3 regions of the Vibrio sp. A2-1 genome follow, and region 1 is predicted to be linked to each of the others. Evidence: predicted binding sites of a transcription regulator. Region 1 holds the regulator's gene; each other region holds the start of a gene.

Region 1 (11,157 bases):
ATCCGCCCGCGCAGGCAACAAAGCTGACCGTGACAGCCTAGTTGAAGAAATCAAAAACCTGCCGAACGAACAACTCACTCCTGTTGCTCGTGCATTTAACCAATTTCTCAACCTCACCAACATGGCAGAGCAATACCACACCATCTCTCGCCACTGTGAGGAGCATGTTTGCGAACCAGACGTGCTGCAATCTCTATTTTCTAAACTAAATCAAAATGACATCAGCAAGCTAGACGCGGCTCAAGCCGTTCGCGACCTGAACATTGAACTCGTTTTGACCGCTCACCCAACAGAAATCACTCGTCGAACCATGATCAACAAGCTAGTTAAGATCAACGAGTGTCTGTCTAAATTAGAATTAAGCGACCTATCACACAAAGAACGTGTGAAAACCGAACGTCGCCTAGAGCAGCTTATCGCTCAAGGTTGGCACTCTGATGTGATTCGTCAGCAACGCCCGACACCACTTGATGAAGCTAAGTGGGGCTTTGCGGTTGTAGAAAACTCTCTATGGGAAGCCGTGCCTGATTTCCTACGTGATATGGATGGCCGACTAAAAGGTTACCTTGGTGAAGGCCTACCAATCGATGCACGCCCAGTTCACTTCTCATCTTGGATGGGTGGCGACCGCGATGGTAACCCATTCGTAACGCACACCATCACCAAAGAAGTACTGCGCCTATCTCGCTGGAAAGCCGCTGATCTGTACCTAGGTGACGTGAACGAGCTGATTACCGAACTGTCGATGACGAAGTGTAATGATGCCGTTCGTGAATTGGCTGGCGATGAGCACGAAGCTTACCGTGCAATCCTTAAGAGCCTACGCACTCTGCTGAACAACACGCTAGAAGTGCTTGACGCAAAACTGCATGATGCTGAAGTACCGAAGAAAGAAACACTACAGAACATCGACCAACTTTGGACACCACTTTACGCGTGTTACCAATCGCTGCACGAATGTGGCATGGGCGTAATCGCGGATGGTTCTCTGCTTGATACCCTACGTCGCCTAAAAGCATTCGGTGTGCATTTAGTTCGTCTCGATGTTCGTCAAGAAAGTACACGTCACTCAGATGTCCTATCTGAACTGACTCGCTACCTAGGCATTGGCGATTACGACCAGTGGAGCGAGCAAGACAAGATTGCTTTCTTAACCAATGAATTAAGCTCAAAACGCCCACTGCTACCGCGCGACTGGGAGCCCTCTGAACAAGTCAAAGAGGTTTTAGACACCTGTAAGGTCGTTGCTGCTCAACCTCGCGAAGCCTTTGGTGCTTACGTAATTTCTATGGCTCGTACAGCATCGGATGTGCTGGCTGTTCACTTGTTGCTGCAAGAATGTGGTTGCCCGTACCGCATGGACGTATGTCCATTGTTCGAAACGCTGGACGACTTGAACAACTCAGAAGCAGTAATGAAACAGCTAATGAGCATCGATTTGTACCGTGGCTTTATCCAGAACCACCAAATGGTGATGATCGGATATTCTGACTCAGCAAAAGATGCTGGCGTAATGTCTGCAGGTTGGGCGCAATACGACGCAATGGATAAGCTGGTTAAGGTTTGTGAAGAAGAGGGCATTGAACTGACTCTATTCCACGGTCGTGGCGGTACAGTTGGTCGTGGTGGTGCGCCAGCGCACGCTGCACTTCTTTCTCAGCCACCTAAGAGCTTGAAAGGCGGCTTGCGTGTAACAGAGCAAGGCGAAATGATCCGCTTTAAACTTGGCTTGCCAGATGTTGCCGTAAACAGTTTCAACCTATACGCAAGTGCGATTCTAGAAGCGAACCTTCTGCCGCCACCTGAGCCAAAACAAGAGTGGCGCGACCTAATGGAAGTGCTTTCTCAAGTTTCTTGTGAGGCTTACCGTAACGTGGTTCGCGGTGAAGAGAAGTTTGTCCCTTATTTCCGTCAAGCTACGCCAGAGCTAGAGTTAGGCAAATTGCCCCTTGGTTCTCGCCCTGCGAAGCGTAACCCGAACGGTGGCGTAGAAAGCTTACGTGCGATTCCATGGATCTTCTCTTGGAGCCAAAACCGTTTGGTACTTCCAGCATGGTTAGGTGCAGGTGAAGCAATCCAATACTCCGTAGATCAAGGCCATCAAGCGCTACTGGAAGAAATGTGTCGTGAATGGCCATTCTTCTCTACTCGTCTAGGTATGTTGGAAATGGTGTACTCGAAGTGCAACATGGAAATCGCTAAGTACTACGATCAACGCCTTGTTGATAAAGAACTGCTGCCGTTGGGTGAATTACTGCGTGAACAATTGCAGAAAGACATCAAAGCCGTGCTGAATGTAGAAAATAACGAGAACCTGATGCAGAGTGACCCATGGGGGCTTGAATCAATTCGCCTACGTAACATCTATGTTGAGCCACTAAACATGCTTCAAGCTGAGTTGCTTTACCGTACTCGTAAGTGTGAAACACCACCAGCAGAGCTAGAAGAAGCACTAATGGTGACGATTGCAGGTATTGCAGCAGGTATGCGAAACACTGGTTAATTAGTGATTCCTACTATAACCTAATCAGCATTTACATCTAAAAAAAGAACAAAAGGTCGCCATGTGCGGCCTTTTTATTTCACCAGATAACCACTAGTAAGTATTTTGTCAGTTTTTTGGGTTATTTTGTCCATGTATTCTACTTTATGCTTATTATTTAGATATACTACTGCTCCGCTGCGGAAACACTCCAACAAAATAATCTGCAGCAACTTGACCTATAAACTGGTCAACCTAGGTGATAAACGGCTTTGTAAGGTGACATAACCAACCGCCGAGTTGGTGCTACTTAGACATAACCAATATAACGTGCCATTAGAAGCACACTTGTTGTCTAAGTATTTGTTTACTGTTTACCATTTGGATTTCAGACATGTCATTACCACACGTAATTCTAACCGTTTTAAGTACACGCGATGCTACTGGTTACGATATCACAAAAGAATTCTCCTCAAGCATTGGTTACTTCTGGAAAGCTAGCCACCAACAAGTTTACCGCGAGCTAAATAAAATGGCTCAGAACGACCAGGTAACTTGCGTGCTTGAGCCTCAAGAAGGCAAACCTGATCGTAAAGTTTACTCTATCACTGACGCAGGCCGCAGCGCGCTAGGTGAATGGTTTGAACAACCAACTGCACACCCAACCGTTCGTGACGAGTTCTCAGCTAAGCTAATGGCTTGTGCTGTACAACCTGCTGACGCTTACCGTGTACAACTTGCTGAGCTAGTTGAAGAGTCTCGCAAACTGGTTTCTCACTACAAAGAAATCGAAGCGGCTTACTACGCAACGCCATCTACACTAGACAAGCAAGCACGCCTAGAGCGTTTAACGCTTCGTCGTAACCTACTTATCCGTGAAGCATGGATTGTATGGGCGGACGAAGTACTGCTTGAACTTGGTGCTCTTGCTTAAGTTAAGCTAGAAAAGCAAAAGGCTTGAACTCTTAGAGTCCAAGCCTTTTTTGTATCTATCGGATTTGAGATTTACAGTAAATAGCGCTTTAACAAGGCTGAAGCTTAATTACAGCGCAGCAACTTGTTGTGGGCGAACACCTAGAGTATGGCAAAGTGCGTAGGTCATTTCTGCACGGTTTAGCGTGTAGAAGTGGAAGTCTTTCACACCTTCACGGCTCAGCGTACGAACCATATCGATCGCTTGGCTCGCACCGACTAACTGGCGAGTCGTTGGATCATCATCCAAGCCTTCGAATTGCTTCGCCATCCAGCCCGGTACTTTTACGTTATTCATCGCAGCGAAACGAGACGCTTGTTTGAAGTTAGAAACAGGTAAGATGCCCGGAACAATCTCAACATCAACACCAGCCGCCACACAACGGTCACGAAAACGTAGGTAGCTTTCTACATCGAAGAAGAACTGAGTGATGGCACGGTTAGCACCGGCATCCACTTTACGCTTTAGGTTAATAAGATCAGATTGAGCGCTTTTTGCTTCAGGGTGAACCTCAGGGAATGCCGCTACTGAGATATCAAAATCATGACGTGATTTAAGCAGTTCAACTAGGTCAGATGCGTACATCTCTGGCGCACCGCCGCCTGCTGGAATGTCACCACGCAACGCAACAATACTTTCAATGCCATTTGCCCAGTAGTCGTCGGCAATTTGAATCAGCTCTTCGCGGCTCGCATCAATACATGTTAGGTGTGGTGCTGCCACTAGGCCAGTTTGGTTCTTAATTTCTTTAATGATTGAGTGGGTACGGTCACGCTCACCCGAGTTTGCACCGTAAGTTACCGATACAAATTTTGGTTGAAGTGTTTTAAGACGGTGAACAGAGTTCCACAAGGTCTCTTCCATCTTCTCACTGCTTGGTGGAAAAAACTCAAATGACACATTGATGTTGTCAGAAAGCTCAGCGATATTCTGATTTAAAGCGTCGATATGACTAGCGTGTGTGTATCCCATCTTACTCTCCCTGTGGCAAAAGCAACCACTAAAACTCAAATCCTTAAACAACGTTTAGACGTCTATATGTCTGTAGAATGTATTGAATACGATTTAATGTCAACAGATCCATTATGAATTTTTCTCAAGTAGATCGTGAGTAAAACTCAAGTCGTTAGATGGGTCGCAAAGCAGAAATAATGTAGAAAAAAGGCTGACAAACACATCGTGCTTTCAGCCTTATTTATCTTAGTGAATAGTATGCTATTTAGACACTAAACCAACCGATCTGAAAATCAAAACAGGCTAGACATTCTGTTTAGATCAGATTGAATTGCGCCAGCTGTTACTTCACGACCTGCACCCGGGCCACGAATAACCAATGGATTATCTTTGTACCATTTGCTCTCAATCGCAAAGATATTATCGCAGGGCAGTAAGTTCGCCAGTGCGTGCTCTTTCGATAGTGCTTCAACGCCTACGGTTGCCTTACCGTTCTTCTCCAAACGCGCTACGTAACGTAGAACTTTCTGTTGAGAGTGCGCTTTTTCCAAACGCTCAGCCAACTCTTCGCTTAGAACAGAAGCTTTATCGAAGAAGTCATCCACTGATAGCTCTTGCAGCTCTGCAGGTACGAGCGATTCCACTTTTACGTTTTCAGGTTCGATATCCAAACCCGATTCACGCGCTAGAATCACCAGCTTACGCATGACGTCTGAGCCATCAAGGTCAGCTCTTGGGTCTGGTTCAGTCAGTCCTTGTTGCCACGCTAAATCGACTAACTCGCTGAATGGCACCGTGCCATCAAACTGTTGAAACAACCAAGATAAAGTGCCAGAGAAAATACCAGACAGAGCAATGATATCGTCACCGCTCTCACGCAGGTCTCGCACAGTGTGGTTGATAGGTAAACCAGCACCCACTGTCGCGTTGTACAGCCAGTGGCGGCTGATCTTAGCGAAAGCATCTTGTACCTGATGGTAATACTCGCTCGATGCAGATCCTGCCACCTTGTTAGCCGAGATCAGGTGGATACCTTGTTGTGCAATTTGTAGGTATTTTGCAGCAAGCACAGGGCTAGCAGTGACATCGAGTACTACTGCTTCATCGTAACCCTGAATAGAACCTAAACGCTCTAGCCAGTCGTTACCATTGTTAGCAATCGCTTCATCATCAAAACGTTTACCAACTGAAGTCGCATCAATGCCTTGATCGTCGAACCAATAGGTTTGGCTATCAACCACCGCAACCAATTCAAAGTTCATCCCACGACGCTTTTCAAGTTCCGCTTTTTGCTCGGAAAACAGACTTAACCAACTTGAGCCAATATTGCCCTTACCACACAAGGCAATCGCAACACGCTTCTGAGCTTGGAACAGTTGAGAGTGAATGCCTTTCACTAGGCTTGATGTTTCACTCTTACGAATCACGGCTACCAAGCTTAAGCCTGAGTTCGCTTCTGAGATAAACTCAACCGGCGAGCTCTTGAGCTGTTGGTAGAAACCGTAGCAATGGTTCGGGTTCTTAGTCACACCCGCCCCCACTGCAGCAATCAGAGAAAAACCTTCTTTCAGTTTAATCTCAGCTTCAATCGCGTGGTCTTGTAGATATTCTAATGCACCACCAGCGATCTCTTCCGTGTAAGCAAGGCGCAAGCAGTGTTGATCGGGTTCTAATTCATAAGCAAGCGGCTCTAATTGAGCACGCTTAAGCCCTTCAAGGACTTCACTCTCCAGACGGTCGAAATCATGGCCGTGACCAAAGGTCAGTTGCACGATAAGAACTTCATCCAAAGAGGTAATGATTTTTGCACCACGCCCCGATGCCAGTACTCGCTCTATCTGTGTAGAGCCTGCCTCCGGCTGGTAGCTGCAGCGCAAGCTGAGATCCATGGCACTTTGAGCGACAGGCTGTAGCGTTCGACTGTGTAGCACTGGAGCCGCAAGACGAGCTAATTCACTGGCTTCATCAAGGCGAAGCAGAGGTAATAAACACGCATCCGAAACCAAACGAGGATCTGCGCTGTATACGCCCGCCACATCACTCCAGATTGTCACGCGTTCAACTTCAGCTAGAGCACCAATAACAGTTGCAGAGTAATCCGAACCGTTACGCCCAAGCAGCACCGTTTCGCCTTCGCAGTTCTGAGCCATAAAGCCAGTAATTACCACGCGACAATGTGCATGCTGCGCCAAGGCTTCTTTAATCAGAGGATAAGAGCGTGCGCGGTCAACTTCAGGTTGAGCACCCGCTTCTGCACGTAAAAAGGCACGTGCATCTTGAGCAACTGCTTGTAAGTCATGCTGGCACAACAACGTCGCCAACAAACGTGAAGACCAAACCTCACCATGACCCAGTACTTGTGCTTTTTGTGCTTCACTCAAGGGAGCCGTTAGCTCACCCAAAGCGGTAAATTCTTGTTGGATGGTTGCCGTTAGTTGCGAGGCGGCTTCACCTTCAAGCAGAGCCTCAATCAGTTCAAGTTGAAACTGACGAAGGGTTTGCAGGCATTCATGAGCAATACGACCATCTTTGTCGAGCGCTTCGACAAACTCAATTAAGCGGTTGGTTGTTTTACCTGCGGCCGATACCACCACCAAATCCGTCGCTGATGAATATTCTCTAAGAATGTTGACCACGCGTTGGTAACATTCAGGGTTCGCTAAACTGCTGCCACCAAATTTATGTAGCTGGCGAAAGGTTGCCATTATTAAGCCTCCCCTTCAGCGATAAAGCGTTGTGTTTTTTCAAACGCTTGCTTGAGATCGTCGATTAGGTCTTCCGCATCTTCAAGGCCAACAGAAAGGCGCAGTAATTGTTGAGAAACACCCGCTTCTGCCAATGCTTCTTCGCCCATCGCACGGTGAGTCATCGACGCAGGGTGACAAATCAGGCTTTCAACACCACCCAGTGATTCAGCCAAAGAAAATAGCTCTAACTTATCGACAAAATATTTAAGCGCTTCAAAAGAGCCCGCAAACTCAAAGCTCAGCATGGAACCAAAGCCCAACTGCTGTTTCTTCGCGATCTCGTGACCTGGGTGTTCAGGAAGGCTTGGGTGGTAAATAGTGCCCACCAGATCTTGTTGTTGCAGCGCTGTCAGAATTTCACGTGAACTCTCTTCGTGAACACGCATACGTGCACCTAGCGTACGAATACCACGTAGAGTCATGTAACTATCAAATGGTGTGCCGGTCGCACCAATACAGTTGCCCCACCATGCAAGCTCTTCAGCGTGCTCTTCAGTTTTCGTCACGACAACGCCACCAATAACATCTGAGTGTCCGTTGATGTATTTGGTGGTTGAGTGGATAACAAAATCAGCACCCAGCTCTAAAGGCTTTTGGAACACCGGCGTCAAAAACGTGTTATCGACAGCAACCAGAGCACCAACCTCTTTCGCTTTACGGCAAGTCTCTGCAATATCAACCACACGAACCAACGGGTTCGATGGCGTTTCTATTAAGATCAACTTTGGCTTGAGCGCGATCGCCGCATCCAACGCTGCTTGATCCGATTGATCAACGAACAAAACTTTGAAGTCACCTTTTAACGAGCGGGTATTAAACAGGCGGTAAGTACCGCCGTAGCAGTCGTGCGGAGCGATAATAAGATCATCGCCACCTAAGAAAGCCGAAACCCATAAGTTAAGCGCCGAAGTACCGCAGTTAGTCACCACTGCACCTTTGCCAGACTCAAGCTCAAACAATGCCGTTTCTAATAAACCACGATTTGGGTTACCAGAACGGGTGTAATCGTACTTTGGCACTTCACCAAAAGCGGGAAACCCATAGTTAGTCGAAAGATAAATAGGTGGGACAACGGCATGGTGTTGCGTGTCTGACTCGATACCAGTACGTACTGCGATTGTTGCTGGCTTCCGGCTGCTCATAGGTGCTTCCTTACAAGTTTTGCGTCTGAGAATCACAGCGGCTTGTCGGCATTCTGCGGCTGTGTTAGATATATGTTATTCACTTTACTTTCATAAATGTGAGACGTCAACACTTCTGGACGTCTATATGTCTTTGCTTATGGCAGTAAATCCCGCTAAAATCACCACTATTAATTTATTCTAACAACTAAAGTGATGAAGGTACGCAATGGCCGACTGGAATGGTGAATACATAAGCCCATATGCTGAGCATGGAAAGAAAAGCGAACAAGTAAAAAAAATTACAGTTTCTATCCCTCTAAAAGTGTTAAAGGTTCTTACTGACGAGCGCACTCGCCGCCAGATTAATAACCTACGCCATGCAACAAACAGTGAGCTACTGTGCGAAGCCTTTCTACATGCGTACACAGGCCAACCACTGCCAACGGATGAAGATCTCCGTAAAGACCGTCCAGACGACATCCCGACTGAAGTGAAAAAGCTGATGACAGAGATGGGTATCGAATTCGAAGCGTTTGACGAAGAATAAAAACAACTCAGTCACTGCCTTCAATATTGATTCGCTATAGCTGAACCTTATTTGTCACATCACCCACTACGTTATCGGTAGCTGCTCTGTGAATGATAGACATAAAAAAAACCGACTCCTATGAGTCGGTTTTTTATTATTCTTTTTCGCTCAATAGAGCAACAGCTATTAAGCTATTAAGCTATTAAGCTATTAAGCTATTAAGCTATTAAAGCATTAAGCCATATAGTTAGCAGGCATCTCAATACGAGCTACGCCAGATTCAACGGCCGCTACTGCAACCGCTTTTGCTACGCGAGGAAGTAGACGTGGGTCCATTGGCTTAGGAATGATGTAGCCTTTACCAAACTCCAGTGCAGTCTCACCTGCAGCAGCGAGTACTTCAGCCGGAACTTCTTCTTTCGCTAGTTCACGAATCGCTTTAACCGCCGCCAGCTTCATCTCATCATTGATTTCGCTCGCACGCACATCAAGCGCACCACGGAAAATGAATGGGAAACAAAGTACGTTGTTTACTTGGTTCGGGTAATCGCTACGGCCTGTACCCATGATAAGGTCAGAACGAACTTCATGAGCAAGCGCTGGCTTGATCTCTGGATCTGGGTTTGAACATGCAAACACAACAGGCTTATCAGCCATCAGCGTGAGTGCTTCTGCTGGTAACAGGTTGGGACCTGATACGCCCAAGAACAGGTCAGCGCCTTCGATAACATCTTCAAGCGTGCGCTTGTCCGTGTTATTTGCGAATAGCGCTTTGTATTCATTCAGGTCTTCACGACGAGTATGGATTACACCTTTACGGTCAAGCATGTAAATCTTCTCACGCTGAGCGCCACACTTAATCAGCAGTTCCATACAAGCAACCGCCGCTGCGCCAGCGCCCAAACAAACGATCTTACACTCTTCAAGCTTCTTACCTTGAAGCTCAATCGCGTTCAGCATACCAGCAGCCGTTACAATCGCTGTACCGTGTTGGTCATCGTGAAAAACAGGGACATCACAACGCTCAATCAGGCGACGCTCAATCTCAAAACAGTCAGGTGCTTTGATGTCTTCTAGGTTAATACCGCCGAATGTATCTGCGATATTCGCAACCGTATCAACGAACTCATCGATTGTGCGGTGTTTAACTTCAATATCGATAGAATCTAAACCAGCAAAACGCTTAAACAGCAGCGCTTTACCTTCCATAACAGGTTTAGAAGCAATAGGGCCAAGGTTACCTAGGCCAAGAATCGCTGTACCGTTAGAGATAACTGCAACCATGTTGCCTTTACCTGTGTACTTATAAACGTTATCAACGTTCTGTGCGATCTCGCGAACAGGCTCAGCCACGCCTGGGCTGTATGCAAGTGCTAGGTCTTCTGCAGAGTTTGCAGGCTTCGTCAGTTCTACGGCAATTTTGCCTGGAATTGGGAACTCATGGTAATCAAGAGCTTGCTGACGGAATTGTTCTTGAGGCGATAACGCTTGAGAGGATTGATCTTGGCGGCTGTCTTCAGACATAGGTGTAGGTTCCTAGGATATTATTATTTGGGGGATCTTGTTCATGTTAATAGATGTACTTCAAAGTTCCTAGGTGGTTAAAGCCTCTGTCTCATTAAAAAACGAGATTTCACTACTAATAAGACCAGTGAGCAGTTGAAATTACTGTCGCTTGTTGAACTTTCGAGCGGATTTCGAGAATGGAGTATTGGGTGTAAGTTATGAAACAAAACTCAAGCGGGTTGCCTGTCGTTTTCGATATGTTGATAGCTGAATAAGATTCAGCGTTTTCTTAAATTTCAGGCAACAAAAAAGGACACCGAAGTGTCCTTTTTATGTCTAAATAGCGAGAATTACTTCTTGCTAGAAAGAGCACCGAAACGCTTGTTGAAGCGATCAACACGGCCGCCAGTATCTACGATACGTTGCTTACCAGTGTAGAATGGGTGACATTTGTCACATACGTCTAGGTGGATAGATTCTTTTGCAAGCGTTGAGTTGAACTCAAATGTGTTGCCGCAAGAACAAGTTGCAGAAACTGCTTTGTATTCTGGGTGGATACCAGTTTTCATGGGATAACCTCAAGTAGGCCGTGTCGCTATACGATTCTAAGCCGCACACCACACGTAGTTAAAAAATAAAATAAAGACACCGCTGCATCACTAAACTGCGATAAAGCCATACCTTTAAGGCGCAGTATAGTAATGAATCTATAAGGCAGGATCAACTGATTTGATACATTTTTCACCAATAGCCTCTTTATTTCCTTTGTCGGCCTGAGATTTCGGGCTCTCGTTATCTTCCTGCGTTAACTCGATACTCTCATCCAAACTGCTCCTCGAATT
Region 2 (11,157 bases), on a different contig from region 1:
TGACTCGCTAAGATAAAACCACAACGAACCGCAGCCAGTCCAAACGCCTTAGACAAGGTGCGAATCACTACCAAATGCGGATAACGCTCAATAAGGCTCACCGCTGACGTTTGTGGTTCAAACTCGATATACGCTTCATCGACTACCACTAGAGATTTTCCAATCGTGCCCTCCAGTACCTGAATCAAATCCGATTTAGGAATCACATTACCCGTTGGGTTGTTTGGCGAGCAAAGAAACACGATATTAGTCAACTTCGCTTTGTTCACGATATCAGCGACGTTAAGGCTGAAGTCTTGCTGCAATGGAGAATCCAAGGTATTAATCGCCAATGCATCGGCGCAAAACTCATACATTGCATACGTGGGTGAACAAATAAGTATATTGTCACTCGCTGGCTTACAGAATGTTCTGATCAGCAAATCAATCGCTTCATCGGCGCCACGAACGGCAACAGTCGCGGCATCAGTGCTGCAGTAATCTTGGTAAGCCTTAGCAATATCTTGCGGTAAAAAATCCGGGTATCGATTGTGGCTTGCTTCTCCTGGAAACAGCGAGCTTTCCAATTCATTGGCGTTTAGCCAGACACGTCCATCACCACCAATTCTTCTTGCTGATTGATAAGGTATTAATTTTTTTACAGCCTGAGGTACTAAACTATCGATAAAAAATGTCAAGAAGCTATCCCTTTCACAAAATCACAATGTCTTCACCACTGCCTTCATATTCAAAAAATGTAACTTATACACATATTGAAGCACAAATGATGATTAAGTATTTACATTCAAACAGAACACTATTGATAAATGAATCGAAATAATCACATAATAGCCATGATAAAAAGTCATAGGTAAAGATATGAATCGCACACTTCCTTCAACTAAAACCTTGCTCGCGTTCTTGTCGACGGCAAGGCATCTCAACTTTACGCGAGCGGCACATGAGCTCAATGTTACGCAAGGTGCAGTAAGTCGTCAGATATTGTCGTTTGAAGAAAGCCTTGGCTGTGATCTCTTCTATCGTCATGCTCGAGGATTGTCTTTAACGCCGAAAGGAGAAGAACTGGTTCCCCTGATACAAGGAACGATTCATCAACTGCAATCAGCTCTCAATCAAGTCGCAAGTTCTCCCTCTAAGATCAAACTCAACGCCCCCAGCTGTATTACCTCTTGGCTGCTACCCAAGTTGATGTCTTTTCAGCAAGCCTACCCTGAAATTGATGTCGAGCTCACGTCGACCATCAAGCACGTTTTTGAACCAAGCTTTGACCCGTTTGACGCCGTAATCACCTATGGAAAGAAGCCAAACCAACAATCGATTGTGAGCCAGTTATTATTCAACGAACAGCTGGCTCCGGTCTGCCAGGCGCAAAGCATTACTCAGAGCCATCTTGTAAGTAGCTCTTCTACTATCATCAAGCCACACAAGCTCGCTCAATACACTTGGTTACACGCCAACAATGAGCAAAGTGATTGGCGACTATGGCTAGAACACATAGGAAGCCACGACCTTTCAAGTAAGAACAACCAACAATTCGCGACACTTGATCAAGCAATGAATGCAGCCATTCAAGGGTTTGGTATTGCCATAGGCGATATCACGCTGGCCAAGCAAGATATCGATTTGGGCAGGTTGGTGAAAGTGAGTGAAGGCAGTGTCTTTTCTGGAAATGGTTACTTCTTGCTGCAGCCTAAGAATCGACAAAATACATCTTTATCTACGCTTGTTGATTGGCTTGTCGATTAGCGGCGATCACCGTAGATAGAACCACACTATAAACGGCAGTAGAGCGTCATAATGAGAATTTCATCGTTCTCAAAATGAAACTATTTTATGTCTGTTACGTATTGGTTGTCAGAGAATAGAACGTACCTCGTCTTAACTATTTGAAAAGAAGTTCAATTCTATCTAGTAGGGAAAATGTTCCGTTCAATTAGAGAAAATGGCATTCGAATTGCTTTGTCATAGATAACCCAACCAATATACAGCAGGTTGCAACAGTTTCACTGCAGCTTGTCACGGAGGATAGGCTATGACCTTACAAAGACATACGTATTACGGCTTGATTCACCATGGAATTAAAACCTTATTAATGGACAGAATTGGCCACTTCACAGAGCGTGAATATCACGAATATCTCGACCTAACGACAGGCAAATCGACGTGTTTTGCCATGAGTGAGCAAGAGCTCGAAAACACCTTAGACAGCTTAAAAAGTGAAGGTTACCTTGAAGACATCAAGAAGCTGATACCTCGCTACCAAACCACATCAATGCGATAACGTTATCCAACTCGATGATGAAAAGATCCGACTAGATAAACCAACTAGATGGAATTAATTAGCACCCAATTGTCTCGGGCTATTTAGCATCGAGACAGTTTTCGTTAGACTGTCTGCAACTCAACTAACTGGACAGTCAGTGCCACATGAAGCAAATCCTTGATTTCATTCCTCTCATTATTTTCTTTGCGCTGTATAAGATGTATGACATCTACACGGCTACAGGTGCATTGATTGTTGCTTCCGCAGTACAAATCGTTTTGACATACGTCATCTACAAGAAAGTAGAGAAAATGCAGATCATCACATTTCTGATGGTTGCCGTATTTGGTGGCATGACCATTTTCTTGCACGACGATAATTTCATAAAATGGAAAGTAACCATCGTTTACGCCCTGTTTGCTATTGGCTTAACGGTAAGTCACATCATGGGTAAGTCTGCAATTAAAGGCATGCTGGGTAAAGAGATCACACTTCCTGAAGCGGTATGGAGCAAGATCAACTGGGCTTGGACTTTATTCTTTACTCTATGTGCCATTCTCAACGTTTACGTTGCTTTCAGCCTACCCTTGGATGTTTGGGTAAACTTCAAAGTGTTTGGCTTACTGATCGCTACTTTTGCATTTACCTTGCTAACGGGTGTCTACATCTACAAGCATCTACCAAAAGATCAGCATCTACAAAAAGACCAGCAGAAAGAGTTAACGGATAAAAATACCGACGAGAAGTAACCCTAAGGGATGAGTCCTCATCCCCTTTTTGATACAATTATTATCAATATGCTATTTAACAGTGGCCAATGATACTCGTGATCATTGGCCACTGATTGTTTGTGTTCTGTGAATACGTTAAAAATACGACCACCGCGAGCGCCGCAAACACATCTATTTAAATTTAAAACAATCAATACCATTAAGAGTACAACAATGACTATTCAATCAACTTTGAACCCGATTGGTTCTTTACTTCTTCGCACTTTGGCGATGCCTTCTGATACCAATGCAGCAGGCCAGATTTTCGGTGGTTGGATAATGTCTCAGCTCGACCTTGCTGGCGGGATACTGGCGAAAGAGATCTCTAACGGCAAGATAGTCACGGTTTCAGTATCGAGTATCGAGTTCAAACAACCAGTTTCAGTGGGTGATGTGGTATGTGTTTATGGTGACTGCACCAAGATTGGTCGTAGCTCGATGAATATCGACCTAGAAGTATGGGTTAAGCCGGTACTTGATCACGGTATAGGCGATCGCTACAAGGTATGTGGTGCGACATTCAACTACGTTGCTGTAGATGAAAGCGGTAAACCTCGCCCAATCAACAAATAACCCTTCGACGACCCTATCGCACTTTAAGGTCTTTAGTCGTTTCGATTAAAAATGCTAAAGACCTTCTCACTCTGCCGCACCATTTCACAATTTCTTATCATTAGCTCTTCCAATACCAATTAGTTCGCGTAAATTAGCAAGATAGCGAATTTAAACGCCCTCAATTTAGTGAAGTAAAATAAGGATATCTCAATATGTGGTACGTGATTTTTTCTCAAGACGTCGAAAATTCATTAGAAAAACGCCTAAGTGTTCGCCCACAACATCTAGAACGCCTACAAACACTTCACGATGAAGGCCGCCTTTTGACAGCAGGTCCAATGCCAGCGATTGATTCAGATAACCCTGGTGAAGCGGGTTTCACAGGTTCTACTGTAATTGCTGAGTTCAACTCTTTAGAAGACGCGCAGGCATGGGCAGACGCAGACCCGTACATTGATGCTGGTGTGTACCAAAATGTGATTGTTAAACCATTCAAGAAAGTATTTTAACGTGAAAAAATGGATTATCGGTTCACTGGCCGCTGTTCTGCTTGCAGGCTGTAGCTCATCAAGTGAACAAGACAAACAAAGACAGCTAGAAATGATGGCGCAACATCGCGCTGGCGTTTTATCCGCAGGCTTGCCGATTGAGTATGGCCCGCTGTCGGTCATGCGCGTGCTAGCAAAAAACACGGTTATCGAAATCATGATGATCTACAACCAAGATGCAAAAGGTGCTAAACCTTTAAACCAAGTTGTAGACATGAGTGTGAATAGCTACTGCACCAACTCTGAAGTAAGAGCAAACCTCGACATGGGCTTGGCTTACAACATCAAGATTCGCAACACTCGCGGACAATTGATCGTTGAGAAGCTGATCAGTAAAGAGACCTGTCAAAGTAGCAGCTAGTTTCTAGCTCGAGATTCGAACACGCACAGAACCAAAAGGCCTCGCACTTGCGAGGCCTTTTTTGTGGTTCATCGTGGATTAGCGGGTAATCAAACTCTAGTGTTCGTTATGCTTAAACTTCTGCCTCTTCCCACTCTTTACGCAGTGTCTTAGTCGCCGACACAAGGTTTGTCAGTGCCGCTTCTGTTTCTGCCCAGTTACGCGTCTTCAGACCACAATCAGGGTTTGCCCACAAACGTTCTGCTGGGATTTTTTCTGCCGCTTTCTTAAGTAAATCAACAATCCACTCTTCTGAAGGAATGTTTGGTGAGTGAATGTCATAAACACCCGGTCCAATCGCATTCGGATAGTTAAACTCTTCAAACGCTTTCAGTAGCTCCATGTTCGAACGAGAAGTCTCTATGGTAATCACATCGGCGTCTAGCGCAGCGACTGAATCAATGATCTCATTGAACTCGCTATAACACATATGGGTATGGATCTGAGTTTCTGGTTTGGCACTCGCCGCTGAGATCTTAAAGGCATCAACCGCCCACTCTAGATATTCTGCGTGGTCGCGCTTTTTCAGTGGCAAACCTTCACGAATGGCAGGTTCATCAATTTGAATGATGTTGATGCCAGCGTCTTGTAAATCCGACACCTCATCACGCAGTGCAAACGCCAGTTGGTTAGTGATCTCTTTGCGTGAGATGTCTTCACGTGGGAATGTCCAACACAAGATAGTAACAGGCCCTGTAAGCATGCCTTTCATCTGCTTTGAAGTCAGAGATTGGGCATAGGTCGACCATTCTACCGTCATTGGTTTTTCACGTTCGATATCCGCAACCACAATCGCAGGTTTTACGCAGCGAGAACCATAGCTTTGTACCCAACCAAATTTGGTGGTTTGGAAGCCGGCTAGGTTTTCTGCAAAGTATTCCACCATGTCGTTGCGCTCGGCTTCACCGTGCACAAGTACATCCAAATCGAGTGCTTCTTGACGTTTGACTGCATCCGCGATGTGACCTTTTAGTGCGGTGGTGTATTCCGCTTCACTCAATTGACCGGTTCGGTAGGCGCTACGTTGAACACGAATTTCACCGGTCTGTGGGAATGAACCAATGGTTGTGGTTGGTAACAGCGGTAAGCCGAGAACTTCAGACTGATGCGCCGCACGTTCTGCGTAAGGCGCACTTCGCTCAGCTAACGCTTTAGTGATGGTATTGATGCGAGCTTGAACTTGCGGCTTGTTGACATGAGTTGCGCTCTTACGAGCAACAATTGGTTGGCTGTAAGTCTCACACGCTAAAATGGCATTTTGATCGCCATCTAACGCAGCCCCCAATAAACTCACCTCGGTGACTTTCTGTTTCGCGAAAGCAAACCAACTCTTCACTTCTTCGCTGAGCGAATCTTCTAACTCCAAATCTACTGGGCTATGCAGCAGCGAACATGAACTTGCGACCCATAGTTTATCGCCTAGCTTTTCTTTCGCAGGTTGCAGTAACTCAAGCTGAGAAGCTAAGTCTGCTCGCCAAACATTGCGTCCATTGATTGCACCCGCAGAAAGCACCCAATTTTGTGGCAATTTGTTCACCACCTCATTAAGTTGCTGCGGTGCGGCAGCTAAGTCGATGTGTAAACCGTTGACGGGTAATTCCACGATCTTGTCTAACGTGTCAGTCACCGAATCAAAGTACGTAGTGAGCAGTAGCTTTACGTCGCCTTGAATCACTTGATAAGCCAGTTTGAATGAATCAGCCCACTGCTTTTCAAGTTCCAGAGAAAGGATAGGTTCATCGATTTGAACCCACTCAACACCCAGCTTGGCAAGTTTAGCCAAAATCGCTTGATAGGCAGTAAGAAGGCGAGGCAACAGAGTTAAGCGATCAAAGCCCTCTTCCACTTCTTTGCCTAAGTACAAGTATGACAGTGGACCGAGAAGTACAGGCTTAACTTTGTGTCCTGCTTTTATCGCTTCGTTCACTTCGTCAAACAGCTGCGGCCAGCTCACTTCGAATGAGTCGTCTTTACTGAATTCAGGAACAATATAGTGGTAGTTGGTGTTGAACCACTTAGTCATGTCAGAAGCCGCCGAACTGTCTTTAGTGCCATCATTAGACGTATGCGTACCACCGCAACAGGTAGGCTGAACTTGAGACTGCCCACGACCAACGCGGAACAAGGTATCCAAATCTGGAAAGGCTTTTTCATCTTCAGAACCACCATCATGACGCTGCGGAACGTGGCCTAGAAGTAGAGTCGTTGTTAGAACATGGTCGTACCATGCGAAGTCACCCGCAGTTGCAAAGCTTAGATTCGCGTCGGCTTGTACATTCCAGTTACGATTTCTCAATTCACTGCCAAGCTGCTTGAGCTCAGATTGATCAATCTCACCGCGCCAATACTTCTCTAGTGTGAATTTGAGTTCGCGTTTTTCGCCGATACGTGGATAGCCTAAAATATGCGTTGTTGTCGTCATGAGTCTGTTCCTTATTCGATAATTTTAATTTCCGGTCAGACTGCCTTTGATGATTTCACTTTTCCAAAAAGGCGTCTGGATGGCTAAACTATCGCCTTAATCCGATCTATGGACAACGTCCAAATATTCATCTTGTTTATTAATAATATTCATCTTGAATCATCCAAAGATGAACAGTTTAAATCCATCTGGACATCTAGACGTTTACAAAAGATCAAAAACACCGTAGGGTGATTATTAAGAAATATTGAATTGGCTTAGGGAATATGAGGAATACTCATGATAGAGCTTAAACACCTTCGAACATTGACCACCTTGAGAGACAGCGGATCGTTAACAGCAACTGCGACCTCTCTTCACCTGACTCAGTCGGCGCTTTCGCATCAATTGAAAGACCTTGAAGCGCGTATTGGCGGTCAGCTTTTCCTACGAAAAACTAGGCCAGTGAAATTTACCTCTGAGGGTGAAATCTTGCTTAAGCTCGCGGATGAGATACAGCCAAGAATCGCTAAAGCAGAGAATGAGTTAGCGAGCCTAAAAGAGGATGTGAATGGTCGTTTGCACATGGCGATCGAGTGTCACTCATGCTTCCAATGGCTAATGCCCGCTTTGAAAGAGTACCAAGTTGCTTGGCCAAGCGTGACGCTCGATTTCTCGTCGGGGTTCGGGTTCGAGCCTCTACCGGCATTGATGGCTGGAGAACTCGATTTGGTGATCACCTCTGATATACAGCCTCGTTCTGAAGTTCACTACGAACCGCTTTTCGATTTTGAGATGCGCTTGATCACTGCCATCAACTCTCCTTTAGCCGAAAAGCCGAGTATTGAACCGCAAGATCTTAGTGATATTACGATGCTCTCTTATCCGGTTCAAAAGCAGCGTCTCGATGTAGTGAAGCACTTTTTACAACCTGCAGGCGTTGAACCAAAGAAATGGAAACAAGCAGACAACACATTGATGCTGGTACAAATGGTGTCGGCAGGACTCGGGGTTGCTGCGTTACCAAACTGGGCGATCAGTGAATTTTCAAGACAAGGACTCATTGCCAGCAAACCATTAGGCAAAGGGCTTTCAAGAAGGTTGTTCGCAGCGGTAAGAAACTCAGAAAAAGACAAACGTTACCTGCAAGCTTTCTTTAGCACGGCAAGACAGCAAAGTAAGAGTCACCTAGATGGCATTGAGGTCGTTTAAGAGACTCGTTGTTGGGTTAGTTTATGCCTGCGTTGAACCTGATAGGCATGCGCCAGAAACAAAAAAGTCACAGATTATCTGTGACTTTTTTCTTTTAGCTTTAGTACCGACGATGGCGGTACTTGTTCATTCACGATACTAGCTCACTCTCGATAACTGGCTCACAATCGATAACTAACTCGCTATCAATAGAACATGCGCCAGTTTGCTGCTTATCTTGGATAAGACTTAAACTGGTTAGTTAATGGATCGTATTGATAGCCAAGCATATCAAGCTTACCTACAACACTTTCTATATCCATTTCATACATACTGATCAGCTCTTCAAAGCTATCGCATTCTAAGCGAAGTTTTTCATTCACGATTCCCAGCAAAATAATGCTATCGAAACCTTTGACGTTGCTTAAATCCATCCCGTACTCCTAACGAACACACCGACTAGATTTAAGTTTAGAACGCTTACCAACACCACGCTAAAAAACAGATCACACTTTTTCGATTCAACACCGAAAGGCTTGTGAGATCAGTAACCTTCTACATAGCCCAAACTGGCGTTAAACCAACAGCCGCCGCCAATAACATCAACAATGAAAGAGTCAGCTGAAGCTTTTCAGGGGTTTTGACAAACAGCAAATGCCAACACCAAACCACGATAGAAGAGATAAGCAAAGCAAAGCTAAACAACAAAGTTGAAATAACAGGTTCTAGTTGCGCTTCAGACAGTGAATAAACGTTAATCACGGTCGCCAACACCACCAACATGCCACTTAATACGCCCACAACAGGCAGAACACGGTGAAATGCTTGTAAGCGCGTTCTTGCGATAGTCAGGAGTAAATGTCCGAAAGAAGCACCCAGTAAAGCCACCAGCAACACAGTCGCAATAATACCGACTGGATTTACCTGTTCGCTTGCTTGGATAGCAACGTATGACAGCGCCAAACCACACGCAAGATACATCACCCAGATAGGGCCTGAGTCACGTGTCTTCTTAGTTTGAACTTGAGAATAGAAATAGAAGATAGCGAATACAATCAGAAACGCTTCAATTCTTAATGAAGCAACAGCAAGCCAAAGCACGCCAATCGCAGGTAACATCTTGTGAATACGGCCACGTTGACCAGGGCAAATGTCACCCTTCACTAAGATTAAAGTTAAGATCAGTTGGGCTCCTAATAGCATGGGAGCAAATTGTACTAATAATGATTCGACCATTGTGGATCTACTTATTCAGACTTATTTTCGCGAATAATATCAAAAACTGCTCCGAACACTAATCAAAATCACAAATTAACGACGTTATTCAAGGCTTCAACTATGCTGTTGTATGGTTATTTTGTCAGCATTATCTGCAAAATGGCGAAAGACATCAGAACTAACAGGGGCATGTTCTACTGGCTAGTCTAGGCTCATGCCGCTATAATTCCCGCCTCAAAAATCAGAGGTTGAAATATGTACAGCGATATCACTCCTATTCACGAACACAAAAAATACTGGGCCGAGTGCTACGGAACAGCACCCTTTTTGCCTACCAGTAGAAAGGAGATGGATGCTCTTGGATGGGATAGCTGTGACATTATTATTGTAACTGGTGACGCTTATGTCGATCACCCGAGCTTTGGTATGGCTATCATTGGCCGTTTGCTTGAAGCTCAAGGCTTCCGCGTGGGCATCATTGCCCAACCAAAGTGGGACAGTAAAGATGCCTTCATGGAACTGGGTCGACCTAACCTATTCTTCGGCATCACTGCGGGTAACATGGATTCCATGATCAACCGCTACACCTCTGATCGCAAACTTCGTCATGACGATGCCTACACACCAAACAATGAAGGTGGTAAGCGTCCTGACCGTGCAACTCTGATTTATTCTCAACGTTGTCGTGAAGCCTACAAAGGCACGCCAATCGTTCTTGGTGGTATTGAAGCGAGCTTACGTCGCGTTGCGCACTACGACTACTGGTCTGATAAAGTTCGTCGCTCTGTATTGTTTGATGCAAAAGCAGACATCCTTCTTTTCGGTAACGCCGAGCGTGCACTGGTTGAAGTGGCACACCGCATTGCTGACGGCGAAGACATGTCAACGCTGACAAACATTCGTGGTACAGCAATCAACCTGCCTGCAGCACCTGAAGGTTACAAAATTATCGATTCTTCTCGTATCGAAAAACCGAACAAAGCCTATGTTCCGGTTAACCCGTACGAAGTAGAAACGCAGTGTGATACCAAGAAAGACGAAAAAGAAGAAGTAAAAGCACAGCCGATTACGATTCGTCCTTCTCGTCACGATGCAAAAACAACTGCGGTTCGTATCCCTGGTTTCGAAAAACTGAATAACGACCGTATTCTTTACGCTCACGCTAGCCGAATTCTGCACCTAGAGACCAACCCGTATTCAGGTCGTGCTCTTATTCAACGTCACGGTGACCGCGAACTATGGGTAAACCAAGCGCCAATCCCTCTTGCAACTGAAGAGATGGATTACGTGTTTGGCCTTGCGTACAAGCGTGTTCCTCACCCTATGTATGGCAAAGCAAAGATTCCTGCATACGACATGATCAAAACTTCGGTTAACATCATGCGTGGTTGTTTTGGTGGTTGTTCTTTCTGTTCAATCACAGAGCACGAAGGTCGTATCATTCAGAACCGTTCGAAAGAATCGATCTTGGATGAAATCGAAGACATTAAAGATAAAGTACCTGGCTTTACCGGTACCATTTCTGACTTGGGTGGCCCAACGGCGAACATGTATCGCCTAGGTTGTTCTGATCCTAAAGCTGAAATTAACTGTCGTCGCCCATCATGTGTGTTCCCTAAAATCTGTGAAAAACTGAACACAGACCACCAGCACACCATTGACCTTTACCGCTCAGCGAGAAAGGTTCCGGGCATCAAGAAAGTAATGATCGCATCAGGCGTTCGTTATGACCTTGCGATTGAGTCTCCAGAATACGTACGTGAGCTTGTGACTCACCACGTTGGTGGTTACTTGAAGATTGCTCCAGAGCA
Region 3 (11,157 bases), on a different contig from region 1:
GGTTCTGGAAGGGTATTGATTGAGTATTTTGCACGAGGATGCAGGTTTAGTTTTAACGCTTCGCTCGGTTCGCTGCACCACTCTTCAAGTTGCATGATTGGGCGAATAACTGGAACCGTATTACGGCCAGATTGTTCACATGCCGCGATAGCAATCTTTTGCCACTGCGCGAGCTTTTTCTCGAAGCGTTTAGTATCAAGCTTAACTCCACAGCGCTCTGAAATAAGGGGGGTAATGGTGTTCACACCAAGCTCAACCGATTTCTGAATCGTGAATTCCATTTTGTCGCCACGTGAAATCACTTGGCCTAAATGTAAGTCTAACGGAGATTCGCTGCTGCGCTCGATACGTTCAGTAACATTAACTGTGACGTTCTTTTTTGATACTTCAGCAATTGTCGCAGGGAATTCAGCGCCACTGCCATCAAATAGAAGAACATCTTGACCTTCTTTCATACGAAGGACTCGACCAACATGACCCGTGGCATCTTCGCCTAAAGCGAGTGAACCTAACTGATGAATGCGTTCTGGGTGATGGATACGAGGGATTCTCATGCTGGTAAACCTATAAATAGTGTCATTTGGGTATTTTGTCTCTGCCTAACATGGATGCTAAGTAAGGAAAAAACAAGTAGCGAACAAAAATAGGCGAGAGATCTTATCCTTATGATTTAGAGTTTGAAATTTATAAAGCCAATAAATACAATTCAACCGATTGAATATAAATATAATTAATAAAGGCTTTATCTATGTTTTGTATGAAAAGACGTTCTATTTTAACGTGTGCAGTCAGTAGCTTACTCTTGGCGGGTTGTGGTGGTGGATCGGATTCATCTTCCGATGTTCCTGCTAGTATCGTGTCACCTAATGTGAACGGAACGCCAAGTTTAGCGTCTGTTTCGACTTACCAAACTTCGAGTATGTCGAAGGATATTGAAGAATGTTCAAAAGCATTTTTAGTGAATAGCTCTTGTGATTTATCGGTAATAAAGCCTCTTGGGGTTAACCAAGTAAATGTGACAATTGAGCAGATTCAAGAAAGGTTAGTAGTGTCCCATCAGTGGATGGCCGACAGTTTTATCGAAGCATTAAAAGAAATTAATGACCAAGATTTACTGAATCTTTTTAAGCCATTGAACAGCATTGTGATCAGTTATGATATTCGCCCATCATTTTACACAACGTCTACAGCATCTATGTATATAGACCCTAAGTATGTATGGCGCAATAAAAGCGAGTGGGATTCTATTCATAAGCAAGAAGATTATCGAAATGGTTTTCAAACAGAGTTTAAATTCGATAAAGCTCAGCGCTATATTCATGAAGCAACAAATGACTATATCTCTTATTCAAATACCTATACCCCGTTAAGGAATGAATCGAGAGAAGCGAATCATATTGCTCCTGGTTTATTTAGGCTCCTTTCTCATGAACTTGCACACGCGAATGATTTCTTGCAAGAGCACGACCTGACTCAAATCCCTTCTTATGGGGATATCACTAACTATATTCATCCGTTAAAAAAATTAAATCACGAGCTTATTGAAAGGGATCCTTTAACTTCAAACCTGCTGAATAAAGCGGCTCAAATTGCCTTTCAAGGTGAATCAATGACAAACGAAATTAGACGACTTACAGGAGAGGTTGCCGGGGATGCATTTGAAGCCGATAAAGCAGCGGCATTCTACTCTTACTCAAGTCCTGCTGAAGATGTGGCTATGCTCTTTGAAGCTTACATGATGTACAAAAAGTACCGCGCTTTGTCTGATGTCGCTTTTCTTAGTATTCCACAAATAGAAGATTATTCATGTAACGACTGGAAAGTGCAGTGGGGCCAACGTTCTCGTTTATCTGATAATGATGTTCAAGATCGAGCCGTGTTTGTTGCTAGTGGTATATTGGGTAAATCAGAGTTGACGATTAGAGCTGAATTGGCTTCTCTTCCTGCCGCTCCTGAAATGTTAAGTGTTGGGCAAGGTTGGTGTGCAAGTCAGAAATTGATGGACGTAAACCCTGAGGCGCGCTCCGTTATTTCGGCGGCTTCAATGACAGGTTTTAGTGAGAATACTCGTTATCTAGAAGACTTAGAAAACTAAACTTAATAATAGAGCATTAAAAGTGATTATGGCCCTGTGTGACAAGGGCCTTTTTATCTTGCTGGCTATTATTTACAGCTTTCAAATACAAATTGGTTGTGATTCCCCTGGATGGCATGGATTCGCTCATCACGGGTACATTCCCACTTATCGACAGGGAATTGCTTGTTCCACGCCATCATCAGGTTAGTCTGCTGCTTAGATAGCTTGAAACCATACTCTTGGCTCATATAAAGATAAGTCCGTGCGATAGAACCTTTTGCTCTGTCTGGCGGCATAACTTTACGCTGCTTGAAGTTGACCTGCATTTCACACTGACCATAGCTCACGCCATTCATTCCATTCCACTGACTGAAATTGTAATTGGATCGATCACCATTAACCTCGCCAATTGCCGGAGTCAGGTTGTGAAGATCGGCTTCCATCGATTTAAATATTTTGTCATTGCGAGTGCAGTTCTTACGTCCGCCATCTTGCCAGCACTGACGCTGGTGGCCAAATTGCCAAGCTGGAACTACGTGTTCCCACTCAATGCGGGAAGCGCGCTTTTGTTGTTTTCTCACTTGATAACCACAGCCGTCGAGGTCGGGGATACCTTTCTTTTTGTCTTTCCAAGTAATGTCACAACCACAATAAAATGAAGTCGGATGATCGAGATAAATCTTCACTGCTTCTTTTTTAGCTTTAGAGAATGAGCTTGGTGGAGCGGCGAAAACGCTTTGGGTTACCAGTAGGCCAAATACTATTGATAGGCAAAATGGCACCGATAGGCCAAATACTTTTGGAGAGGTTTTTTGCATAGAAAAAGACTGATGAAAGTATGGTAAACAACAGTCTAGCACTCAAATGTTAGTTCACTCTATTACATTTATTCGCGTTACCTTGTGAGCTTAAGACTTAGCTCAATTGAAGGCCGGTAAAAGCTAAGGTTTGCTGGCATTGTTGGCAACGATACGTTGATTGGTTACGGATGACTTTGTTGTGTCTTCTAATCGACAGGGGATAAGTAGTGCAATCACAGCGGTACTCAAAGGTTTTTCCCTGAACTGAGGTGATCTCCAAGCTGTGGGTGGTTCTGGCCGGTACATTGAATACCTTTTCCATCACGTATTTCCACTCATTCCCGTGGGGCCTAACTCGTCCGAAGACCTGATGTGTGATCAGATGTGCGAGTTCATGAGTCACGACTTCACTAATAAAGGCGTCTTCATTTTCGCTGAATAGTACTTGGTTGAGTTTTATCTCGTTTAACTGGAGGTAGGCTTTTCCCGCTGCCTTTCCTCTTAACTTGTAAGTGACGGTTGGGCATGGAAATTCACGAGAAAAATGTTGATTAGCAATAGTTAGGCATTCGCCCAGTTTTTTATTTACTCGATGTTGTTGCGGGGTGTAAGACAAGCGTTGTTAACTCCAAAAAAAGCCTCAGCGTTTAAGCTAAGGCCTCATCATAACATTGCTCATCGATCGTGAAACGATTTAAACGTGATGTTTCTTTTTGATGACTTCGTGGTAAGCATGCCATGTTCCGTAACCAAGTAATGGCATCGTTACAATCATACCCACACCGTAGGTCGCGAAGCCGACTAAGATACCAGTACCAATGATACCAGCCCAAACGACCATCGCAGGGATGTTTGATTTAACAGCGTTGAAGCTAGTAAAAATCGCACTCATTACATCTACACGTCTCTCCATCATTAGTGGAATTGAAAATGCTGAGATACTAAATATCAGGCTCGCGATAACAAAACCAATCACAGACCCTGTAATTAAGAAGGGAGCAAATTCGGTCAATGGTGCACCTTGTACTGAAGGGTAAAGTGCGTGCAATAATGCAGCGATACGCATCCAGAATATCATCGCGACCATTAATACAATCGCAAACGCCCATTGGTGGGTTGAGTTCCGTGTGATGGCTTTCATTGAGTGGAACAAACTTGGGGAATGTCCTTTCTCTCTTTCCCAGCTTGCGTCATATAGGCCTAGAGCAAGAAAGGGTCCTATCAACATATAGACTATCAAGCTTGGCATGACGACTAGGTGTGTTCCTTGCCATTGGACTAGTTGCACGATGGCGATGGCCGCAGCCATGAAACACAATCCGTAAAATGCGCTGATTATTGGCATTTTCACTAAGTCATGCAGTGCAAGCGATAACCAGTGGAATGGGGCGGATATGCTTACTTGGTTACAAGGAATGGTGCGAGCGTAATCCTGATCGCTGACCTTGTGTTTCTTATCGTTTAGTTCGGATGGGTGCACGGTACGAGGCATAGATCCCCCTAGTTAAATAACGTCCTAGTTATAATTCCACAAGGCTCTGAAGTATCGCTTACGAGAGCGTTATGGTGTTGAGCTAAACTGCTCTTTGTCATCCCAGTTATTGTTCTTGCGTACATTTAACGAGCGTTATCAGACTGAATTAATTTAAGTTAAATGTGAGCTTGATCGCCTAGGAGTTACCTTAACTATTGTCAGTAGTGCTAGAAAACACAAATTATCAGCGGATTTTTATACTAAGTGGTTAACGGTAAAGAAGACTTGGACAGGGTGTTCTAGCAGGGGAAGGTTTGGTAAGTACATAAAAATAAAGCCCTTACTAAGAAGTAAGGGCTTTAAATAAACAAATCGCAGTGGCTAAATTATTTTAGGCCAGCGAAGTCCGCAAGGATTGCTGCTTTGTCCGTCGCTTCCCAAGGGAACTCTTCACGACCGAAGTGGCCGTATGCAGCAGTCTGCTTGTAGATAGGCTGAAGAAGGTTCAGCATCTCTTGAAGACCGTATGGACGTAGGTCGAAGTTTTGACGAACTGCTTCAATGATGATTTCGTGAGCTACTTTCTCAGTACCAAACGTTTCAACCATGATAGATGTTGGATCTGCAACACCGATAGCGTAAGACAGTTGAATCTCACAACGGTCAGCCATGCCAGCAGCAACGATGTTTTTCGCAACGTAACGCGCTGCGTAAGCTGCAGAACGGTCAACTTTTGATGGATCTTTACCAGAAAATGCACCGCCACCGTGACGAGCTGCGCCGCCGTAGGTATCAACGATGATCTTACGACCTGTTAGACCACAGTCACCCATTGGGCCACCGATTACGAAACGGCCGGTTGGGTTGATGAAGAAGTTAGTGTCTTTATTGATCCACTCAGCAGGAAGTACTGGCTTGATGATCTCTTCCATTACCGCTTCACGTAGGTCAGGTGTTGTTACTGAATCACAGTGTTGAGTTGAAAGAACAACTGCGTCGATACCAACAATCTTACCTTGGTCGTATTGGAACGTAACTTGAGATTTCGCATCTGGACGAAGGAAGTCAAGCTTGCCGCTCTTACGTACTTCAGCTTGCTTCTTAACAAGAAGGTGAGAGTAAGTAATTGGAGCTGGCATTAGGATTGGTGTTTCGTTAGTCGCGTAACCAAACATGATACCTTGGTCGCCTGCGCCTTGATCTTTAGGATCGGCTTTATCAACACCTTGGTTGATGTCTGGAGACTGCTTACCAATTGTGTTTAGTACAGCACAAGAGTCTGCGTCAAAGCCCATATCAGAATGAACGTAACCAATTTCACGAACTGTTTCACGAGTGATTTCTTCGATATCAACCCATGCAGACGTTGTTACTTCACCGCCAACCATAACCATGCCGGTTTTTACGTAAGTCTCACAAGCAACACGTGCTTTTGGATCTTGTTCCAAGATGGCATCAAGAACAGCATCAGAGATTTGGTCTGCAATTTTATCTGGATGGCCTTCTGAAACAGATTCAGAAGTGAATAGGTGCTTAGCCATGAGAGCTCCACTTTTAGTTTAGTTTTTAGTTGCAAATAGTTAAATGCAAATAATTTTAGGCGTCGCAAGCTAGGAAGCGCCGCCATTAAATACAGTATATTTTGTAGGTGTTTCTACATCTAGACGGCTATTCTAAATTCCAGCGGTCGAATTACAAGCTCTTTTTTATGATATGTCATAACTAATCGTTTGCGTATCGGTCGAGATAACACATTGCTAAGTGATGTAAATGTTCGAAAATTGCGAAAAGTGACCGTTAAAATGCCAGTAAAACGTTTGCAGTCGCTAAAGTCGTTTGAGAGAATACCCGCGCTAATAAAAATGAAAACTTTAGCATCAATCTATTTTTTAAATCGCTTATGTACTCAGGAGCAGACATGCCTTCTCGTAAAGATCTAGCCAATGCAATTCGCGCACTTAGCATGGATGGCGTTCAACAAGCAAATTCAGGCCACCCTGGCGCACCTATGGGTATGGCTGACATCGCTGAAGTTCTTTGGCGTGGTCACTTGAACCACAACCCAGCAAACCCAGAGTGGGCTGACCGCGACCGTTTTATTCTGTCTAACGGGCATGGTTCAATGTTGATTTACTCTCTGCTTCATCTTGCAGGTTACGAGCTTTCAATTGAAGACCTTAAGAACTTCCGTCAACTGCACTCCAAGACTCCTGGTCACCCAGAGTACGGTTACGCTCCTGGTATCGAAACAACGACTGGTCCTCTAGGTCAAGGCATCACTAACGCTGTTGGTATGGCGATGGCTGAGAAAGCATTGGCTGCACAGTTCAACAAAGAAGGCCACGACATCGTCGATCACTTCACTTATGCATTCATGGGTGATGGTTGTCTGATGGAAGGTATCTCTCACGAAGCATGTTCTTTAGCAGGTACGCTAGGTCTTGGTAAGCTGGTTGCTTTCTGGGATGACAACGGCATCTCTATCGATGGCGAAGTTGAAGGTTGGTTCTCTGACGATACACCTAAGCGTTTTGAAGCTTACGGCTGGCACGTAATCCCGGCCGTTGATGGTCACGACTCTGATGCTATCAACGCGGCTATCGAAGCAGCTAAAACGGATCCTCGTCCAACGCTTATCTGTACTAAAACTATTATCGGTTTTGGTTCTCCAAACAAAGCGGGTACGCACGACTGTCACGGTGCTCCACTAGGCGCTGATGAAATCACAGCAACTAAAGCGGCACTTGGTTGGGAACACGGTCCTTTCGAAATTCCAGCTGATATCGCAGCTGAGTGGAATGCGAAAGAAGCGGGCGCAGCGAAAGAAGCGGCTTGGAATGCTAAGTTTGACGCATACGCAGCGGCTCACCCAGAGCTAGCAGCAGAATTTAAACGTCGTACTAACGGCGAGCTTCCAGCTGAATGGGAAGAGAAAGCAAACGCAATCATTGCTGACCTTCAAGCTAACCCAGCAAACATCGCATCACGTAAAGCATCTCAAAATGCGCTAGAAGCGTTCGGCGCTATGCTACCTGAATTCATGGGCGGCTCTGCTGACCTTGCGCCTTCTAACCTGACTATGTGGTCTGGTTCTAAGTCTCTTGAAGCGAACGATTTCTCAGGTAACTACATCCACTACGGTGTACGTGAATTCGGTATGACGGCTATCATGAACGGTATCGCTCTGCACGGTGGTTTCGTACCATACGGTGCAACGTTCTTAATGTTCATGGAATACGCGCGTAACGCAATGCGTATGGCGGCTCTGATGAAAATTCAGAACATTCAAGTTTACACGCACGATTCTATCGGCCTAGGCGAAGATGGTCCTACTCACCAACCGGTTGAGCAGATCGCATCTCTACGTCTGACTCCAAACATGAGCACATGGCGCCCATGTGACCAAGTTGAGTCTGCTGTTGCTTGGAAACTGGCAATCGAGCGTAAAGATGGTCCTTCTGCACTTATCTTCTCTCGTCAAAACCTTGCACAACAAGATCGTGACGCTGAGCAAGTAGCTAACATCGCTAAGGGTGGTTACATCCTGAAAGATTGTGCTGGCAAGCCAGAGCTAATCATCATTGCAACGGGTTCTGAAGTTGAGCTAGCGGTTAGCGCAGCTGCTGAACTAACAGCTGAAGGTAAAGCGGTACGCGTAGTCTCTATGCCTGCAACTGACGCATTCGACAAGCAAGACGCTGAATACCGTGAGTCTGTACTTCCAGCTGACGTAACAGTACGTATTGCTGTAGAAGCTGGCATCGCTGACTTCTGGTACAAGTACGTTGGCTTCGGTGGCAAGATCATCGGCATGACAACGTTCGGCGAATCTGCACCAGCAGGCGAGCTATTCAAGATGTTCGGTTTCACTACTGAAAACGTAGTAAATACAGCGAAAGAACTTCTTGCTTAATCATTGATTACTAGCCTTGTGCGAACAATGAAATGAATGAAAAAACCGAGCTTTAAGCTCGGTTTTTTTGTATCTGGGGTTTGTTATCACTTAGACTAAGGCTTACAAGCAACAGATCAATCTGTCATAAGTCAGCTGAGTTATTCAAGTAATGCCTTTTAGGTAGGATTCAGTTATCATCTGTTGCACGAAATTTTGGTTAGATGTACGGAACTATGCTAAAAGTCGCGATAAATGGATTTGGACGAATAGGGCGCAATGTATTGCGCGCTGTCTATGAAAGTGGCAAAAGCCAACAAATCAAAGTAGTAGCGGTCAATGAGCTTGCTCAGCCTGACGCTATGGCTCACCTATTGCAGTACGACACCAGTCACGGCCGCTTCGGCAAGAAAATCTCAAACGATCAAGAGCACATCTATGTTCATCATGGCATTGGTGCTGAAGATAAAGGAGAGTTTGATACCATTCGTATCTTACACTTGGCTGATATTGAACTGCTGCCTTGGCGTGACCTTGAAGTCGATATTGTTCTCGATTGTACCGGTGTTTACGGTTGCCGAGATGACGGCTTAGCACACATCGCTGCTGGAGCGAAAAAGGTGCTGTTTTCACATCCTGGTGCTAATGACCTTGATAACACCATTATCTATGGTGTGAATCACGAGACTATCGAAGCCGATCATCGAATCGTTTCCAATGGTTCATGTACCACCAATTGTATTGTCCCTATCATCAAGGTGCTTGATGATGCCTTTGGTATTGAGTCCGGCACGATTACGACCATTCACTCTTCTATGAATGACCAGCAAGTGATCGATGCGTACCACAGCGACCTACGTCGAACTCGAGCAGCAAGCCAATCCATCATTCCTGTCGATACCAAATTGCATAAAGGTATTGAAAGAATCTTCCCGAAATTTTCTAACAAATTTGAAGCTATATCTGTGCGTGTGCCGACGGTAAACGTCACTGCGATGGATTTAAGTGTCACAATTAATGCAAATGTGAAAGTTAATGACGTAAATCAAACCATTGTTAATGCATCCCAGTGTACATTACACAATATAGTTGACTATACTGAAGCGCCGCTCGTTTCCATCGACTTTAATCACGATCCCCATAGCGCAATTGTTGATGGTTCACAAACTCGAGTGAGCAACGGCCACTTAGTAAAAATGCTTGTGTGGTGTGACAATGAATGGGGCTTTGCGAACCGGATGCTGGATACGGTTCTTGCAATGCAAGCTTCTGAAGGCAAGAAGTAAGACCTAGAAGCAAATGTGTGGATTATTTATTTTTTAGCTTGAAATAAATGCTAAGTGTCCACATATTATGAGTAGTTAAAGAATTACCAGTTGAATAATTTATAGGCTTAGCAGGGTTGCTGAGTTTCCAAAACTTTATTTTTATTTAAATTTGAGAGGACAAATCATGTCTGTGATCAAGATGACTGACCTGGAACTTGCAGGTAAACGCGTATTCATCCGTGCTGACCTAAACGTACCAGTAAAAGACGGTAAAGTAACTTCAGATGCACGTATCCTTGCATCTCTACCAACTATCAAACTTTGCCTAGAAGCTGGCGCAAAAGTTATGGTTACTTCTCACCTTGGTCGTCCTACTGAAGGCGAATACAACGAAGAGTTCTCTCTAGCTCCTGTAGTTAACTACCTAAACGACGCACTAGACTGCGACGTTAAACTAGCGAAAGATTACGTAAATGGTCTTGAGCTAAACGCTGGTGAACTGACTGTTCTTGAAAACGTTCGCTTTAACAAAGGCGAGAAGAAGAACGAAGAAGCACTTTCTAAGCAATACGCTGCACTATGTGACATCTTCGTGATGGACGCATTCGGTACAGCTCACCGTGCTCAAGCTTCTACACACGGCGTTGGTACTTACGCTCCTGTAGCATGTGCTGGTCCTCTTCTAGCTGCTGAGCTTGAAGCTCTTGGTAAAGCAATGGACAACCCAGCTCGCCCACTAGTGGCTATCGTTGGTGGTTCTAAAGTTTCTACTAAACTAACTGTTCTAGAATCTCTTTCTAAAATCGCTGACCAACTTGTTGTTGGTGGTGGTATCGCGAACACGTTCATCGCTGCTGAAGGCCACAACGTAGGTAAGTCTCTATACGAAGCTGACCTAGTTGAAACTGCTAAGAAGCTAATGAAAGAGTGTGCTATCCCAGTAGCGACTGACGTTGCATGTGCTAAAGCATTCGACGAAAACGCAGAAGCTGAAATCAAGCACGTTTCTGAAGTTCAAGACGACGACATGATCTTCGACCTTGGCCCAGATTCAACTGCAGCTCTAGCTGAAATCATCGGCAACGCAAAAACAATTCTTTGGAACGGCCCTGTAGGCGTATTCGAATTCAAAAATTTCGAAGCGGGTACTGCTGGCATTTCTAAGGCAATCGCTGACTCTGAAGGTTTCTCAGTAGCAGGCGGTGGTGACACGCTAGCAGCTATCGACAAGTTCGGTATCAAAGCAGATGTTTCTTACATCTCTACTGGCGGCGGCGCTTTCCTTGAGTTTGTTGAAGGTAAAGTACTTCCTGCAGTAGCAATGCTTGAAGAGCGTGCTAAAGCATAATTGATTTAGAAAGGCGAGATGTGAATCTCGCCTTTTAACGTTTGCTGCATATCACACTTTTTTGCTAGAATGGCATAAGTTGTGAGCAAACGATTGCAAATTTTTAAACTTAAGTTTTTTAATCTTAAAACGATAGAATAAATAGGACTATTTCCATGTCTAAGATCTTCGATTTTGTAAAACCTGGTGTGATTTCTGGCGATGACGTACAGAAAGTATTTGAAGTAGCAAAAGCAAACAAATTTGCTCTTCCTGCAGTAAACGTAATCAACACTGATACTATCAACGCTGTTCTTGA

The links. Region 1 encodes MetJ, which represses methionine synthesis genes. Its sites were predicted from a motif close to TTAGACNTNTANANGTCTAA; they were not measured.
Region 2: a site for MetJ is predicted at 7,147-7,166, ahead of metE (5-methyltetrahydropteroyltriglutamate--homocysteine S-methyltransferase). Genes of this name have one in related genera too.
Region 3: a site for MetJ is predicted at 6,004-6,023, ahead of metK (methionine adenosyltransferase). Genes of this name have one in related genera too.

Annotation. Positions count from the first base shown of each region.
Region 1 is NZ_JAKKCO010000007.1:88,255-99,411, reverse strand. It holds gene ppc (phosphoenolpyruvate carboxylase) at 1-2,503, shown strand, start outside; gene L3V33_RS18810 (PadR family transcriptional regulator) at 2,877-3,416, shown strand; gene metF (methylenetetrahydrofolate reductase) at 3,525-4,427, opposite strand; gene L3V33_RS18800 (bifunctional aspartate kinase/homoserine dehydrogenase II) at 4,703-7,114, opposite strand; gene L3V33_RS18795 (O-succinylhomoserine (thiol)-lyase) at 7,117-8,298, opposite strand; gene metJ (met regulon transcriptional regulator MetJ) at 8,507-8,827, shown strand; gene L3V33_RS18785 (malic enzyme-like NAD(P)-binding protein) at 9,044-10,333, opposite strand; gene rpmE (50S ribosomal protein L31) at 10,666-10,884, opposite strand.
Region 2 is NZ_JAKKCO010000002.1:135,093-146,249, forward strand. It holds gene hisC (histidinol-phosphate transaminase) at 1-677, opposite strand, end outside; gene L3V33_RS08325 (LysR substrate-binding domain-containing protein) at 859-1,746, shown strand; gene L3V33_RS08330 (hypothetical protein) at 2,033-2,281, shown strand; gene L3V33_RS08335 (septation protein A) at 2,428-3,012, shown strand; gene yciA (acyl-CoA thioester hydrolase YciA) at 3,208-3,606, shown strand; gene L3V33_RS08345 (YciI family protein) at 3,801-4,097, shown strand; gene gspS2 (GspS/AspS pilotin family protein) at 4,099-4,497, shown strand; gene metE (5-methyltetrahydropteroyltriglutamate--homocysteine S-methyltransferase) at 4,610-6,958, opposite strand; gene L3V33_RS08360 (LysR substrate-binding domain-containing protein) at 7,238-8,149, shown strand; gene L3V33_RS08365 (DUF4250 domain-containing protein) at 8,362-8,562, opposite strand; gene L3V33_RS08370 (hypothetical protein) at 8,684-9,364, opposite strand; gene L3V33_RS08375 (YgiQ family radical SAM protein) at 9,602-11,157, shown strand, end outside.
Region 3 is NZ_JAKKCO010000008.1:20,297-31,453, forward strand. It holds gene rsmE (16S rRNA (uracil(1498)-N(3))-methyltransferase) at 1-554, opposite strand, end outside; gene L3V33_RS19410 (hypothetical protein) at 749-2,095, shown strand; gene L3V33_RS19415 (endonuclease) at 2,164-2,895, opposite strand; gene L3V33_RS19420 (SprT family zinc-dependent metalloprotease) at 2,993-3,493, opposite strand; gene L3V33_RS19425 (DUF2189 domain-containing protein) at 3,572-4,369, opposite strand; gene metK (methionine adenosyltransferase) at 4,738-5,892, opposite strand; gene tkt (transketolase) at 6,270-8,264, shown strand; gene epd (erythrose-4-phosphate dehydrogenase) at 8,480-9,529, shown strand; gene L3V33_RS19445 (phosphoglycerate kinase) at 9,696-10,859, shown strand; gene fbaA (class II fructose-bisphosphate aldolase) at 11,015-11,157, shown strand, end outside.